DNA from 2 places in the Pedobacter sp. P26 genome. Region 2 is predicted to be linked to the other one. Evidence: riboswitches for the same ligand, from Rfam matches in the RefSeq annotation. Region 2 holds a riboswitch; the other holds the start of a gene.
What was found. Region 2 has a riboswitch for cobalamin ahead of ACQ86H_RS13000 (TonB-dependent receptor). Riboswitches for the same ligand answer to the same signal wherever they lie in the genome.
Positions count from the first base shown of each region.

Region 1: it holds a riboswitch for cobalamin, as region 2 does, so the genes downstream of both, ACQ86H_RS29100 (hypothetical protein) here and ACQ86H_RS13000 (TonB-dependent receptor) in region 2, are expected to answer to the same signal.

Region 1 covers NZ_CP192574.1:6,232,045-6,240,912, forward strand. Annotated here, with positions in the region: gene dusB (tRNA dihydrouridine synthase DusB) at 1-528, opposite strand, end outside; gene ACQ86H_RS29065 (CPBP family intramembrane glutamic endopeptidase) at 572-1,498, shown strand; gene ACQ86H_RS29070 (putative signal transducing protein) at 1,479-1,685, shown strand; gene ACQ86H_RS29075 (phosphatidate cytidylyltransferase) at 1,728-2,537, shown strand; gene ACQ86H_RS29080 (class I SAM-dependent methyltransferase) at 2,584-3,132, opposite strand; gene ACQ86H_RS29085 (hypothetical protein) at 3,128-3,262, opposite strand; gene ACQ86H_RS29090 (acyl-CoA thioesterase) at 3,303-3,689, opposite strand; gene metE (5-methyltetrahydropteroyltriglutamate--homocysteine S-methyltransferase) at 3,926-5,920, opposite strand; gene ACQ86H_RS29100 (hypothetical protein) at 5,862-6,257, opposite strand; cobalamin riboswitch at 6,453-6,658, opposite strand; gene ACQ86H_RS29105 (M14 family zinc carboxypeptidase) at 6,786-7,424, shown strand; gene ACQ86H_RS29110 (peptidase) at 7,418-8,868, shown strand, end outside.
Region 2 covers NZ_CP192574.1:2,794,321-2,803,188, forward strand. Annotated here, with positions in the region: partial or broken gene ACQ86H_RS12975 (response regulator transcription factor) at 99-787, shown strand; gene ACQ86H_RS12980 (RluA family pseudouridine synthase) at 1,020-1,742, shown strand; gene ACQ86H_RS12985 (chloride channel protein) at 1,818-3,608, shown strand; gene ACQ86H_RS12990 (sigma-54-dependent transcriptional regulator) at 3,732-5,135, opposite strand; gene ACQ86H_RS12995 (serine hydrolase) at 5,251-6,498, opposite strand; cobalamin riboswitch at 6,584-6,779, shown strand; gene ACQ86H_RS13000 (TonB-dependent receptor) at 6,875-7,993, shown strand; gene ACQ86H_RS13005 (TonB-dependent receptor domain-containing protein) at 7,882-8,868, shown strand, end outside.

The DNA.
Region 1 (8,868 bases), 2.9 Mb from region 2:
CCTGGTACGGCCATGGATGGTAAGTGCCTGGATACCTACATCCTGAAGTCGCTCGGCAACCTCGTAAACATTTTTAGTATTGTCGTCCCATCCTAAGCGGGTTTTTACGGTAACGGGCAAATGCGAAGCTTTAACTACAGCATCAGTCATTTTTACCATTTTATCAATGTCTTGCAGCAGACTGGAGCCTGCACCTTTACAAACTACATTTTTTACAGGGCAGCCGTAATTAATGTCGACTAAATCTGGTCCTGCGGCAGATGCTATTTCTGAGGCTTCGCGCATGTGCTCGATATCTCCACCAAAAATCTGGATGCCGATCGGTCTTTCATATTCGAAAATGTCAAGTTTTTGTCTGCTTTTTGCAGCGTCACGGATCAAGCCCTCCGAAGAAATAAACTCGGTATACATCATATCAGCCCCATTTTTTTTGCACACGTAACGGAACGGCGGATCGCTTACATCCTCCATTGGAGCCAGCAATAAGGGGAACTCACCTAAATCTATATTTCCTATCTTAACAGACATTTTCTATCTTCAACGATTAATAAAACATACAAAGGTACAAATAATGAATTTTGTAACACCCATCCGCAAAGGCAGCCACCCACTTTTACAGATATTTTTACTTTGCGTTTACTGGGCCATAGGTGCAGTAATATGCACATTATTAGGCTTTATAGCGGTTGCAATTGTTTATGGCACCTCGATATTTGGCGAATTTGGATCAATTATGAGTGGCGATCCTAAGTTTATAACAGCATTAAAAATAATTCAGATTTCGAGTTCTATAGGAATGTTTATTTTACCTCCTATCGTTTTAGCGTATACAGAAAGACAAAAACCGAATACTTTTTACGGGTTTAATAAACCTAATTTTCTTCCTTTTGTTTTGGTTTTTGCCATTATGGTAATGAGCATGCCTGTTATGGAATGGATAGCAGTTGTCAATCAAAAAATGGTACTGCCTGAGTTTTTGAAAGGACTGGAAAACTGGATGAAAATGAAAGAACAGGAAGCCATGAAAATGACCATTCAACTGATTACGGTGAGGAGTAACTGGGATTTTGTGGTTAACCTGCTGATGATTGCGGTATTGCCTGCTATTGGCGAAGAACTCTTTTTCAGGGCTGGGCTACAGGGTTCGTTGCAAAAAATGTTAGGCAATCCTCACATTGCCATTTGGAGTGCGGCCATTATTTTCAGTGCGATCCATTTCCAGTTTTATGGATTTTTGCCGCGCATGTTACTGGGTGCAGGTTTTGGCTATCTGTATTATTATAGCGGAAGTATCTGGTATGCCATGCTGGCGCACTTTTTAAACAATGCTTATGCGGTTTGTGCGGCTTTTTATATGCAAAAACACCATATACCGCTCGATAAAGCTGATGAACCTATTGGTTTTCCATGGTATGGCTATTTAATTAGTGCAATAATTACCATAGCTTTGTTTAAATTTTTTAAAGATAACGCAACACGTGAGCGAAAATTGGGTTAAAGTATATACCACCAGCGATGCCTTTGCGGCAGAGGTATTAAAACAGGGATTAACAGAAGCTGGCATCCCGGCGGTAACAATAAATAAACAGCTCTCAGCTTATAATATTGGCGAAATAAATGTTTTGGTAAATAAGATCGATTTCGATAAGGCCATAGAATATATCGTTGAAAACGAAATTGAATAGTGATAATGACCTTAAACCTTACACCCTTTACCTCTACCTAAAATGAAAACCAGGGCAATAACCGCTTTCTTTTTTACCATTGTAATGCTTGGCTCTATCCTTTTGGGGAGTTATACATTTACCCTATTTTACCTTGTTTTAAGCGTTTTATCTTTATTCGAGTTTTATAAGTTGATTAAAAATTCTGGCATCAGGCCACACCGGAATATTGGTTTGGCTGCCGGATCTTTGATATTCTTAATGGCTGCAGGTTTACATTACTTAAAATATGATGTGAAATACCTTTTGCTTTGTATTCCTTTGATTTTCTCGGTTTTTATTACAGAGCTATATAAGAAAAACAAGATTCCGTTTGCCAATATTTCTTACACATTTGTGGGTTTTGTTTATGTAACGATTCCTTTTTGTTTTTTTCACGCACTCGGCTTCTTAAAAAACTGGAACGAATATAACTTCCATTTTCCCCTGGCCTTTTTATTAATGCTTTGGGCAAATGATACGGGGGCCTATCTTTTTGGTGTAAAATACGGTAAACGAAAACTTTTTGAACGCCATTCGCCAAAGAAAAGCTGGGAAGGTTTTTTTGGAGGGATGTTTACCAGCGTGTTGGTTGCTTTTGGCCTTTCATTCTGGTTTACAGAAAGTCCGGCATGGGTATGGGCAGGTATGGCCTTATTAATTGCAAATTTTGGGACGCTGGGTGACCTGGTAGAATCGATGCTTAAACGCAGTCTCGATGCAAAGGACAGCGGCGGATTATTACCAGGGCATGGTGGTTTGTTAGACCGTTTTGATGGATTGTTATTGGCTGCACCGGTGGTTTATGCCTATTTGTATCTGATTTTGTATTAAATGTTTATTTTACCATAACTACAAAAGCACAAAGAAGTACTGGTTTTTATGCCAGAGCATCAATAAAAGCCACTACAACGTAATATTCTCTTTCTACCTGCTCACCTGTTTTACTCTGTACCTGTTCTAATTTTTTAAGGGTATTTTTAATTTGGAAGCCAGCACTTGCCAATAACTCCTGTACTTTTTCTACCTCATAAAGCGTAAAGCCATAAGCAGTAAAAGGAAGATTTTGCATAAATTTTTTATCTGCAAAGCATAAAGCAAAAATTCCATTTGGCTTTAAAACCCGCTTAATTTCGTTAAGGTATTTACCTGGATTGCTCCAGAAATAAATGGTATTGACGGTAAAAATTTTATCGAACTGATTATTTTCAAAAGGTAGCGTAGCTCCATCCGTTAACTCAAAATGGACAATGCCTTTATCAACAAAATCCTGATTGATTTTTTCTGCTTCGACAATAATTGTTTCTGAAATATCTGCGCCATAATACTTTAGATTTTCCGCTTTTGATAATAATTGGGCAATATGCCCACCATTACCATGGCCGATTTCTAAAACAATATCGTGGTTTTGAAGATTTAATGCATCAATGGGCCGAGCTGGTCATTCCAAGATTACTGGCATGCATCATTTCCCCTGTTTTAATGCCTTGTTCGCCTTCTGGGCAGCTTAATTGTTTCGCAATATTTTTTAAATCTTCTTCTGAATGTTGATGCTCCATGATCAAATTTAAAGATTTAAACCTGATGATTTTTATACCATTATTTGATTACCTGTACCGGTTTTTTGTTTTCATCAATGGCTACAAAAGTAAAATCGCCATGTACGGCCAGTTCTCTTCCTTCGGCATACATCTGCTCAATATATATTTCTACATTAACTTTTAAACTGGTATTTCCTACATGATTAACCTTACCAATAAGTTCTACGATAGTACCTGCGGGAATTGGTTTTTTAAAATCTATCCTATCGCTGCTTACCGTTACCATGATCTGGCGGCTAAAACGCGTGGCGGTAATAAAAGCAACTTCGTCCATTAAATGCATGGCGGTACCGCCAAAAAGTGTATCATAATGGTTGGTTGTATTTGGGAAAACGGCTTTAAAAATACTGGTTTTTGAATTTTCTATTCTTTCTTCTAAGGTCATGGGGGTAAATATATGAGGAGTAAAAAGCTTTGACAACTTTCTGATTAGAAAGTTGTCAAAGTAAGTGGATTGCCATAGAGAAAAAGGATAGCACATAAACAAACTGTACCTGTCATATCTCTTTCAATGCTATTAAGTTATTTCACGATAAGGGTCTTCGACAAGCTCACACTGACACAATTGGTGAATGTTTAACTTAAGAGTATTTGTTTCTCAGTGGCAAAAAATAAGGCGAATTAATTTACCTGAAATTCTGCTGATAATACCTCTTCAGCTTTACGCATCTCTTTTGCCGCTTCAACCATTTCGATCAGCGCTTTTTTGGTTTCATCCCATCCGCGGGTTTTTAAGCCACAGTCAGGGTTTACCCAAAGTTGATCTGAAGGAATAACCGCTTTGGCTTTTTTGAGCAACTGAACCATTTCTTCGCGTTTCGGAACCCTTGGTGAGTGGATATCGTACACACCTGGACCGATTTCGTTTGGATATTTAAAATCGGCAAAAGCGTCCAATAGTTCCATTTGCGAACGTGAAGTTTCGATCGTGATTACATCGGCGTCCATATCGGCAATATTCTGGATGATATCGTTAAACTCCGAGTAACACATGTGTGTGTGGATCTGGGTATCGTCTTTTACGCCACTGGCTGATATTTTAAAAGCTTTAACCGCCCAGTTCAGGTAATTTTGCCAATCCGCCTTGCGCAAAGGTAAACCCTCTCTAATGGCCGGTTCATCAATCTGGATGATTTTAATACCCGCATTTTCCAGGTCGCAAACTTCATCGCGGATGGCCAATGCAATTTGTGTACAGGTTTCAGAACGGGGCTGATCGTTACGTACAAACGACCACTGTAAAATAGTTACCGGACCCGTTAACATGCCTTTCATGTATCTTGAGGTAAGCGATTGCGCGTAAGCGGTCCACTTCACCGTCATAGGTTCAGGGCGCGAAACATCACCAAAAATGATCGGCGGTTTTACACAGCGTGATCCATAACTCTGCACCCAACCGTTTTTAGAGAAAGCGAAACCGTCTAATTGCTCACCAAAGTATTCAACCATGTCGTTCCGTTCAAACTCACCATGTACGAGTACATCCAGATCGATTTCTTCCTGCCATTTTACCGCGTTTTTGGTCTCCTGGGCAATTAGATTATCATATTCTTCAACAGTAAAAGTTCCGTTTTTAAGCTTAGCTCTCCAGCTTCTTACTTCTGCTGTTTGTGGGAATGATCCAATTGTTGTAGTGGCATAAAAGGGTAGATTAAGCTCCTGTTGTTTGATTTTTCTGGCAGAAAATGGACTCAAACGTTCTGCATCCTGCTCCTTTAAAGCCAACACGCGCTCTTTTACTGCCGGATTATGGATGATTTTAGAAACTTTCCGGTTAGCAATTGCAATCTTATTTTCTTCGAGTTTTTGCAGGGTAGATGCAGGACTTTCGTTGTTGATCAGTTTTTTTAAGGTTGCCAGCTCTGCAACTTTTTGTTTCGCATAGGCCAGCCATTCTTTAATTTCTGCCGATAAATTTTTCTCATTGGTTTCATTATCCAGATCAACCGGTGAGTGGATTAATGAGCAGGATGGTGCAATCCATACTTTATCCAATCCTCGTTTTTCTACCGCCTGATTGATGATGGAAACAGATTTTTCGAAATCGTTTTTCCAGATATTTCGTCCGTCTACCAAACCTAAAGAAAGAATGGTTTCGTTTTTTAAAGAAGCTAAAACGTCGTTTAACTGATCTTCTGCACGTACCAGATCGATATGTAAAACATTTACAGGCAATGAAGTAGTTAAAGCAAGATTGTTGCCTAAACCTTCGAAATAAGTCGCTAAAACGATCTTTAACCTTGGGAAAGCTTTTCTAATTTCCTTATAAACATACTCATAAGCTTTTTTGTCTTTTTCAGTTAAATCTAATGTCAAAAACGGCTCATCAAACTGAATATATTCTACATCCAAAGCATCTAAGCGAGATAAAATCTCGATATAAACCGGAAGCAGGTTTTTAATCAGGTCGATCTTTTCAAATCCGGCTTCTTTTTCCTTGCCCAATAAGAGATAGGAAACAGGACCAATTAGAACAGGTTTGGTAATAATACCCAGTTGTTTCGCCTCGTAAAACTCATCGATAATTTTGGTTGAGAAAAGTTTAAAAGGCTGATCTTTATAAAACTCCGGTACAATATAATGGTAATTGGTATCGAACCATTTGGTCATTTCCATTGCTACCACATCCAATCCTTCTTTTGGTAGCCCCTTGCCATGGCGAAATAAAGATCAAGCTCTTCATTCCCTTTTTTAGGATCACTTCGTTATACCTTTTCGGGATGGCCCCAAAAGTTAAGGAATGATCGAGTACGTGGTCGTAAAAAGAAAAATCGTTTGATGGAATCACATCAATGCCGGCTTCTTTTTGAAGTTTCCAGTTTTCGTGGCGAATGTTTTTGCCCACCTGAAGTACATTTTTGTACCCCGTTTTATCTGCCCAGTAATTTTCGCAGATTTTCTTTAATTCTCGTTGACTACCTATTCGCGGATAGCCCAGATTTTGCGTTAGCATCTCTTTTAAAGATTAAGTAAATAAATCGTTTAAAAGCTCAGAACTGTATTTTTGAATACTTCTCCGTAAAAAATATAAAGGAAAGGTTATGGCACAGCCTGCCCGCTTATCAGCAAAAAGCTTAAAGCAAGCATATAAAATTTTAATTTTATGGTGTACAATCAGACCTGACCAATTACTTTATAACGCGAAAGTACCGTCAATTCAATATAGGCAGGTCTCCTGACTTATTCCCGATCTTATCGCCTTCCCATACCTAAATGGTACAGTGGCATGAATGATAAGACCGTTGTCTTTTTGGTAAAAGACAGAATTTACAGTTGCGCGACAGCTCGTGATTTGCACACGATTCCCTATTAATCCCGGGTGTAATTCCGGGAACCTGTATCGGTTGATGAAAAATAAAGTTAAGAACTTACATCAGTACAAATGTATGGATTAGGATTTGAAACTTGTAACAAATTTACAGCAAGCCATTTTAGGTGCCGATTCTCTATTATATTTGGTTACCTAACTAAACTACTTATTATGATAAAAAACTCCTTTAAAGGGCTTTGCATTGCTTTTTTAATGATAAATAGCTATGCAGTGCTGGCGCAGGAGGTACCAACGCCAAAATCTCATTTCGGTTTTGATATCGGCGACGATTATCAATTGGCCAATTATACCCAAACAGAAGCCTACTTTAAAAAGCTTGCGGCAGCTTCTAACCGTGTTAAACTGGTTGATATCGGTAAAACCGAAGAAGGCAGAAGTCAATATATGTTGATTGTTTCTTCACCTGAAAACCTGAAAAAATTAGATCGTTATAAAGAAATTTCACAACAACTGGCCCATGCTGAAATTACTCCTGAGCAGGCAAAAGCATTTGCACAGGAAGGAAAAGCAGTCGTTTGGATAGACGGAGGCCTTCATGCAAACGAGGTAGTTGGTGCCCATCAATTGATCGAAACAGTATACGAATTTGCTTCAAGAAAAGATGCGGAGACCTTACGCATTTTAGATAATGTAATCATCTTATTTACACATGCTAATCCGGATGGGCAGGAGCTGGTGAGCAATTGGTACATGAGGGATAAAGATCCAAAAAAAGAACAACCTCAGGACTTCCTGTTTTGTACGAGAAATATGCCGGGCATGATAATAACCGTGATTTCTTTATGTTAAACCTTAAAGAAACACAAAATATCGGTCGTCAGCTTTTTGTAGAGTGGATCCCTCAGATTATGTATAACCACCATCAGGCTGGTCCGGCGGGAACGGTTGTTGCTGGTCCGCCCTACCGCGACCCATTTAATTATGTTTTCGATCCCATCATATTAACCAGTTTGGATGCAGTTGGTGCGGCCATGCACAACAGGATGAACGTAGAAAACAAGCCGGGTTATACGCAGCGGGGAGGATCGGTTTATTCTACCTGGTACAATGGCGGATTAAGGACCACCACTTATTTTCATAACATGGTTGGACTTTTGACCGAAATTATCGGGAATCCTACCCCATCCGAAATTCCTTTGGTTCCTTCCCGTTTGTTGCCGAGCGGAGATTCGCCAAACCCGGTTACGCCGGGAAAATGGTACTTTAAAAACTCTATCGATTATTCGGTTTCGTTAAACTATGCAGTTTTAGGTTATGCACAGCGCTACCGCGACGAATTATTATACAACATTTACCAGATGGGCCGAAATTCCATTGAGCGGGGCAAAAAAGATACCTGGTCCTTCTCTCCAAAGAAAATTGAAGCCATTAACAACGCTGCAAAAGGTGAAAAAATTGGCCCTATTATTGGTGGAGATGCTGATTTTAAATCAAGAATGCAGATTAGTATGAAAGCTTTTGACACGGTGATGAAAGCGCCTGCAAACCGTGATCCACGGGGTTATATTTTATCTGCAGATCAGCCCGATTTTAACTCTGCCATTAAGTTTTTAAATGCATTGATTAGAACGGGCATTGTGGTACAAAAAGCAACAGTTACATTTACCGTTGCAGGGAAAAATTACCCTGCAGGGAGCTACGTGGTCAAAACCGATCAGGCTTTCCGTCCACATGTTTTGGATATGTTTGAGCCACAGGATCACCCAAATGATTTCAAATACGAAGGTGGTGCACCAATTCCACCTTATGATGCCGCTGGCTGGACTTTGGCTTATCTGATGGATGTGAAATTTGACCGCATTCTGGATGATTTTTCAGGTCCGTTTGAGAAAAATCCTTACGGAGAATTATTAAAGCCAGAAAATAAATTGCCAAATGGATCGGGTTATGTGTTAAGTGCTGCACAAAATGATTCTTACACTACAGTTAATGATTTATTAAAGAACAAAGTTGAGGTTTACCGTTCTTCCGAAAATGGCGATTTTTATGTTTCTTCAGCTGGAAAATCAGTGTTGGAAAAAGCAAACATCAAATTAAAAACAGCATCGGCTCCGAAAAATAAAATCAAGATATCTACAGCGAGAATTGCCCTTTGGGATACTTATGGAGGCTCGATGGCTTCGGGTTGGGTTAGGTTTTTAATGGAACAGTACCACTATAATGCCACAGTAATTTATCCGCAGGATATTGATGCTGGCAATTTGAAATCTAAATACGATGTAATTGTTTTTGT
Region 2 (8,868 bases):
ATTCCATGTTAAACTAATTTAAGTAATTAACAATTTCTTAACTTAGGCTTAACTAAATATTGCATCATAGACACTACTTTCGTAACAAATATTTAACTATGAACAACGCAGGTCAGAAAATATTAATTGTTGATGATGAACCAGATATTCTGGAACTTATTGAATATAACCTAAAAAAGAGGGTTATCAGGTTTTCACAGCTACCAATGGCCAGGAAGGAATTACTGTTGCGAAAAAGGTTCATCCGGATTTAATTATCCTGGATATTATGATGCCTAAAATGGATGGGATTGAGGCTTGCCGTTTAATGCGCGCAATTCCTGAATTTAAGAACACTTTTATGGTTTTCCTGACCGCCAGAAGTGAAGAATATTCTGAAATAGCAGGTTTTAATGTTGGTGCCGATGATTATATCGCAAAACCGATTAAACCACGTGCCCTGGTTAGCCGCATTAACGCGATATTAAGAAGAAATACAGGGACTGAAGAAGTATCTGAAAACAAATTGGAAATTGGCGATTTAGTAATCGATCGTGAAGCTTATCTGGTTTTTCAAGGTGGTAACAAAGTAGTACTGGCTAAAAAAGAATTTGAGCTATTGTATTTACTGGCTTCAAAACCAGGAAAAGTATATACACGCGAATCGATCCTGAAAAATATCTGGGAAGACTCGGTAGTGGTAACCAATAGAACCATTGATGTGCACATCCGTAAATTAAGAGAAAAATTAGGAGAAACTTACGTTTCAACCGTAAAAGGGGTAGGATATAAGTTTGAACTATCATAAAAATTATTTTTACCACAGATAGACACAGGTTAACACAGATTTTCTTCTGATGATTAATCTGTGTTTTTTTATGCCTGTTAATAGATCCTGAACCAAGTTCAGGAAGACAGCCTCATAAGTTCTTGCCGTTTTCTTTATCTTGTTATCTGTGTTCATCCATTTTATCTGTGGTTAATTCCGCAACCAATAAAAATAAAATCGTATTTTTGCGCTTCATTAATTACAGCACAGTTTGAAATTTCCAAATTTTAAAGACCTTATTCTTTTCGAAGACAACGATTTTATTGTGATCAATAAACCTCCATTTTTAGCCTCGCTTGATGAGCGTGGTGGATCGGGAGAAACCAATGTATTACGCTTAGCTAAACAATACAGTGATGATGCACAGGTTTGTCACCGTTTGGATAAAGAAACTTCTGGCGCTTTAATTATTGCTAAAAATCCTGAAGGTTACCGCCATGCTTCTATGCAGTTTGAAAGAAGAAAGGTGAATAAAACTTATCATGCGGTAGTAGATGGACATGTAATTTTTGACCAGCTTACGGTTGACTTGCCTATTTTAAACGACGGCAATAAAAACGTAACTATTGACAGGGCGGAAGGTAAAAGAGCAGAGACTATTTTCGACTCATTAAAATACTACAAACACTATACTTTGGTGGAATGTAAGCCAATAACAGGCCGCATGCACCAGATCCGTATTCACCTGGCTACGCAAAGGGCGGCTATTGTGGGTGATGATATGTATAAAGGTAAACCGGTTTTTCTTTCTTCGATTAAAAGGGGGTATAAATTAACCAAGGGTGAAGAGGAGCAACCAATCATGAAACGTTTTGCTTTACATGCCCGCCATTTGGTTTTTAAAGGACTTAACGATCAGGATATTGTGATCGATGCACCATACCCAAAAGATTTTGCAACATTAATTAAATTATTGGACAAATTTGATGCATAAAATAAGCCTTTAAATTGGCTTCTCCCTTTGTTTTTGTTACTTTTGGGCATCGCCCTCTATTTAAAAAACAATAGAATGTACATCAGATTTGTAAATTACCTTGATAAGATTAACCAGTACCGGAAATCTAAAATATCAAACCGTAATTTCTTAGTTATCCTTGCTGTAATTGTCGGGATTTTGGCCGGATTAGCTGCCGCTGCTTTAAAAAGTTTAACCCACCACATCGAAGAATTTCTACAGTCTGATTGGCATTGGAAATACAAATACTACCTGTATTTTATTTTTCCGATGATCGGTATTTTCCTAACGGTGCTGTACATCAAATACTTTATCCGCAAAACAAAGTTCGAAACGGGTTTAACCCCTTTACTTTATGCCATTTCAAAAAAATCGAGTAAGGTAGAAGCACACAATATTTATTCGCAGATTATAACCGCAGCAGTCACGGTAGGTTTTGGTGGTTCTACAGGTTTGGAAGCACCAATTGTAACCAGTGGGTCAGCCATTGGCTCTAATCTTGGCCGTGTATTGGGTTTATCATACCGCGAAATTACCATGTTGGTGGCTTGTGGAGCAGCAGCTGGTATAGCAGGAGCATTTAATAGCCCGGTAGCGGGAATTGTTTTTGCCATCGAAATTCTATTGCCTGAGTTTACCATCCCCGCATTTATTCCACTGCTGTTATCGGCGGCAACGGCAGCTGTAGTAGCAAGATTATTTTATACCCAGCAGCTTTTCTTTTTGGTTACTGAAGGCTGGAAAGTTAATGCTTTGTTTTACTATGTCATACTGGCTTGTTTTATTGGTTTATTCTCCATCTATTTTACCAAAGCAAATTACGCGGTAAAAGGGTTATTCTATAAAATTAAACATCCCTACACCAAAGTAATTGTAGGTGGTTTAATGTTGGGCGCTTTAGTATTTCTATTTCCAACTTTATATGGTGAAGGGTATATCACGATAAAAGGATTATTAAAAGGCGATTATCACACCGTAATTAACAACAGTATTTTTGCTGATTACAGCTCAATTTCGGCCGTGGTTGTGCTATTTACGGTAGTCACCATTTTTATGAAATCGATTGCTACTCTGGTTACCTTAGGTGCTGGTGGTAATGGTGGCACATTTGCGCCCAGTTTAATTATGGGCGGTTTAATCGGGTTTATCTTTGCTTATGTGGTAAATTTATCGGGTATAGCACAACTAAACGTATCTAATTTTATTGTAGCTGGTATGGCCGCAGCTTTAGGTTCGATTATGCATGCCCCTTTAACGGGTATTTTTCTGATTGCTGAAATTACGGGTGGATATATTTTAATGGTGCCATTGATGATTACCACAGCAATTTCTTACGCCATTAACCGAAGTTCGCAAAAACACTCTATTTACACAAAAGCACTGGCAGACAAAGGCGAGTTGTTATCACATGAGGACAAAGATACCACGGTTTTAAATCAGATGAAGTTGAAATACCTGATTGAAAAAAGCTATCCTCAGTTACAGATGAATGACTTGATTTCGGTAAAAATGAATGAAATTTTGCAATCGCATAAAAATATCTGTGCAGTTATCGATGAACTGGGTGATTTTAAAGGGATTATTTATATTGAAGAACTATTTAATGAGATGATCAATCATCCGGATAAGGGAAATTTAATGGCTTCTCATTTGGTTCAGCCTGCACCGAATACAATTACAGAAAATGATGATCTGAAAATGGTATTGGAGAAAATGGAACAGGATAATGTATGGATTTTACCCGTATTAACTGCGCAAAACCAATATTTGGGTTTTGTTTCTAAAACAGCAATTTTTAATAAATACAGAGCATTGCTGATGAGGCAAAATGATTACATGGGTTGATCCCCTAAATCCTATGATATTGTCATTTCGAACGCAGTGGAGAAATCTATTAGCAAATAATTTAATAGATCTCTCCATTTCGCTACGCTTTAGTCGAGATGACGATTTGTAAATTAGTTCAACTTATTCCGCTCTTTTCAAGCCGAACTTTTCAATTTTACTATATAAGTGACTTCTTTGGATATCAATCTCATCTGCTGTTTTTGACACGTTCCAATTGTTTTTCTCTAACTTAAACTTGATGAATTCGCGTTCCGCATAATCTTTGTAATCCTGAAAATTATTAAACGAATCGAAAGAGGAAGCCAGGTTAGATCCGCCAGCACCTGCAATCTGTGTACTGGTTGCAGCGCCAATGTTCGTGCCACCACCTGGATTAGCAAATGCACGTACATCATTTTCTGTAATCACCTTATCACTTAAAATAATCAAACGCTCAATCATATTGTGTAACTCACGTACGTTACCGGTCCATGGTAAAGCTTGTAGTGCAGACATTCCGCCTTCGTTTATTTTCTTAACCGGCATTCCATAATCGCTACAGATATTTTCTAAAAAGTTCTGGGCAATAACAGGAATGTCATCTGTACGCTCTGTTAAATGTGGGACATGAATATTGATCACATTTAACCGGTGGTACAAGTCCATACGGAAATTACCATCTTCAATTTCTTTCAATAAATCTTTATTGGTTGCGGCTAAAACACGAACGTTTACTTCAATTTCCTTTTCCCCACCCACGCGCGAAATTTTATGCTCTTGCAAAGCTCGCAAAACTTTTGCCTGGGCAGAGAGGCTCATATCGCCAATCTCATCCAAAAATAAAGTTCCGCCATTAGCCAGTTCAAATTTACCGATACGTTGTTTAACAGCAGAGGTAAAAGAACCTTTCTCGTGACCAAACAATTCACTTTCGATTAGTTCTGACGGAATAGCAGCACAGTTTACTTCGATTAAAGGACTGTCTGCACGGTTCGATTTCTCGTGTAACCAGCGTGCTACCAATTCTTTACCGCTACCATTTGCACCAGTAATTAATACGCGGGCTTCGGTAGGCGCAACACGTTCAATGGTTTCTTTAATTTTAGAAATGCTTTCAGATTCGCCTAAAATCTCACGGGTTTTACTCGCTTTACGCTTTAAAACCTTTGTTTCCGTAACTAAATTTCCCCGGTCTAAACCATTACGGACAGTGATCAGTAAACGGTTTAAATCAGGTGGTTTCGAAATAAAATCGAAGGCTCCTTTTTTACTGGCTTCGATGGCTGTTTCAACGGTTCCATGTCCAGATATCATAATAAATGGTAGGTCAGGCTTGATAAGCTGTGCCTGTTCGAGCACTTCCATACCATCCATCTTATTCATCTTGATATCGCAAAGAACCAAATCGAAATTTCCTTTTTTGATCATTTCGAGGCCGTCGATACCATTGTCGATATCTTCAACATCATAATTTTCATATTCCAGAATTTCGCGTAAGGTACTCCTTATCGCACGCTCATCGTCAATTATTAATAATTTAGCCATTAGAGATATGTATTCTTTAATTTTTGAAATGCGAATATATTATTTTTTAATTAATGTATAGTTTTTTATACAATTAATACGCTATAAACCTGAAAAGGGCTGAAAGGTTTTGGTCTCAGTAGGAATAATCGAGTTTGAATTTGCTCAGATCTGGTTGGTGCATTTTCTTTCGGTTTAATTCCACTTCATAAATGCTTTTGCCCAGATTTTTCATAAAGGGAAAACATACTGTATCGTAGTCATATTTATTGTCGTTAAATATGCCATCTTCATTACTCTGTATAACTGCAGCTAAAAAATACTCAATTCCGTTTTTAAAGTCAATAAAATAAGAGTTGTCGATAATGTAGCCATAGCTATCGCCATATTTATTAAAAATCCTGATGTTTGAATCTGGTGTTACCTGCTCTCTTCCATAATACAACATCTTGGCATAAGTTGTCCAAAATGCTTCAGGATCATATTTAGGATAATCGCTTTCTGTTGGATATTTGCTCATGTAAGTATAATTCAGCTTATAATCTTCTGTAGTCAGGTTAAATCTTTCATTGGTTGGAAAAGCTTCAGGAAAGATCAGTTTCTGCATTAGTTTTTGCTGATCGTTTACGGCAAAGGCATTTTTTCCTGCCAGATTAAATGGTTTATTCACTAGTTTATCGGCACTGTCCAAATAGCCTTTACCCATTACCAGATTGGTCAATTTCAATTCATATTCTTTTGGGTCGTATTGCGCAGGTTGATCATATACTAATTTGTCACCATTATAAAACTTAATGGGATTGCTGTGTTTGGCCGATTCTCCTGCATCGCCAATAGCCAATCGGTTAAGTATCCGGCTATCGTTTAAGCCGTTTGCTTTTAATTTTTCGTTGATCTCTGCCCGGCCAATAAATTCAAACAAACGGTTAAAGGCATCATTATCACTGGTGAGCAAAATCTTTTTAATATAGTGTTCTATTGATGGAAGCCTATTTTTAGCACTCGTGTCTGTTAAAACTTTCGTTTGTCCTTTAAATGAACTATCAGTAATCATCGTGCTCTTTGCCGTTAAGCCTTTACTTTTTAGGAGGTTTACTTTCTCTAATGCAAAAATGACTGCAGCAAGCTTAACCGTACTGGCCGGGTAAAAATAATGGTGAGGATCTAAATTATAGCTAAATGTTTTAAATGTGGGTATATTCTTTGCATCGCGGTTAACCTGGCTATAAAGAATCTGAATCTGGTTTTTACCAGGATGGTTAAGTACAGCCGTAAAAAGTTCAGGCTTGCTCTCCATTAGCTTTTTCAGAAAAAGCGTATCGGTTTTTTGCGCCATAACAGATAAGCAGATCATTGATAATGCAAGGGTTAAAATCCTTTTCATGGTCGAAAAATTTTATTTCTAATTTAACTTTTTATACTAGAAATACCGTTTTCCATTCATCTATTTTACATGTTGGTTAATTTTGTTACTTTTGCAGCGCTTTTGGTTTCCGGTTCTACACCCGGAATTAAAAGGGAATACAGTGTAAATCTGTAACTGTCCCGCAGCTGTAAGCTCCTTAACGGATTTCCAATCAATTTGTCACTGGCCCGATACATCGGGATGGGAAGACAGGAAAACCGGGAGTAAGTCAGAAGACCTGCCTTAGCATTATATTTCATAGCTTTCGGGGATTGAAGCTAGGGGTGAGGTACTTACGTTTTTCGTATTTTCATTTCTTTTCTATCTGTTGGCTGTGGGTTAAACTCACAATCAAATGATTAAAATTAAAGGTGTTTTATTAAACATCGGGTTTTATTTTGCTTTTGCATTCATATTGAGTATTGGCATTTTTTTGCCCGGTATTTCGGTAGCACAAATAGATACTGCAAAGGCCAATCAACTTCAGGAAGTTAAAATAACTGAATATAAAAATTCAAGGGTTAACTTATCACCAACTCCGGTACAAATCCTTATCGGATCGGAATTAAAACGCTTAAACAGCCTGTCGGTTGCTGATGCCATACGTTATTTTGCGGGCGTACAATTAAAAGATTACGGAGGTATTGGTGGTTTAAAAACCATTAATATTAGGAGCATGGGCAGTAACCATACGGCTGTATTTTACGATGGTATTCAGTTGGGTAATGCCCAAAACGGGCAGGTAGATTTAGGCAGATTTTCGTTAGATAATCTGGAAGAAATTGCCGTTTACGTTGGTCAGAAGCCCGAGTTACTGATGCCGGCCAGAGGTTTTGCAGCAGCAAGTGCACTTTATCTCAAAACTGCGCAACCTATTTTTAGTTCCGGGAAAAAGTATGGTTTTGGCGCTAGTTTTAAAACAGGTTCGTTTGGATTAATTAATCCCAATCTCAGTTATAAACAAAAAATCAGCAATAAAATCTCCTTCCTTATAGATGTGAGCTATTTAGAATCGAACGGGAAATATAGGTTCAGGTATAAAGAACTGGCTTATGATACGACCATTATCCGGAACAATAGCGATGTTAAATCGGCAAGAGCAGAAGCTACTTTGTTTGGATTATTACCTGATAGCAGTAAATGGAGCATTAAACTATATAACTACAATTCGGCCCGCGGACTGCCCGGAGCTATTGTTTCGAACAGGTTTACCTTTACGCAACGCCAATGTGATGATAATAGTTTTGTTCAGGCTTCGTACCAAAATAAAAAAGTGCACGCTACAATTTTATGTTCAACACGAAATATGCGTACAGTTTTATGCGTTACCTCGATCCGGAATTTAAAATACAAAATGGCTTTTTGGATAACCGCTATACCGAAACCGAATGGTACATTTCTGCAGCCAATCTGTATAAAATATCGAAAATCTGGGAGCTTTCCCTCGCCACAGACTACAGTTTACAAAGACTGAATGCCAATTTATACGATTTTGCTTACCCAAGCCGCAATACTGGTTTGGTGGTGTTGGCTAGTGCCATAAATTTAAACAGCTTAATCATTCAGGGCAATATTTTGGCAACCCTGATTGCAGAGCAAGTTAAGAATGGCGATCAGTCTGCCAACAGGCAAGAATATACACCGAGTTTAATGGCCTCGTGGCAACCTCTTCAAACCAAAGATTTCAGAATTCGCAGTTTTTACAAATCTATTTTCCGCATGCCAACTTTTAACGATCTGTACTATACATTTATTGGCAATACCAAACTCAAACCAGAATATACCAACCAGTACGATTTAGGTTTTACTTACGGACATACATCAAATGGTAAACGTTTGGCTTATTTATCTATTCAGGCTGATGCCTACTACAATCTGGTAAAAGATAAAATTGTGGCCATTCCGGGTAATAATTTAGGCCGGTGGACGATGGTTAACCTCGATCGCGTGCAGATTAAAGGTTTCGAAACGAATGTTCAAACTGTTTGGGATTTGGCTGCCCAGCTAAAGTTGAAAGCAAGTGCTAATTATACTTTCGAAAAGGCAGTAGATATTAGTGCAACAGCTTTTCGGTATGGTGATCAGATCCCTTACATTCCTGTTCACAGCGGATCTGCAAGGTTTGGCATTGACTATAAAAAGCTGGTGTTTAATTATAGCTACATCTACACCGGCGAAAGGTATAGTCAAAAAGCTAATATCGCGGCTAACTATGTCAAACCCTGGTATACGCACGACGTGTCCATTGGTGCAAATTTCGCGTACCAGCAAACCAGGTTCTTTTTCAATGCTGAAATCAATAATGTTTTTAACCAGTATTACGATGTGGTACTGAATTATCCGATGCCG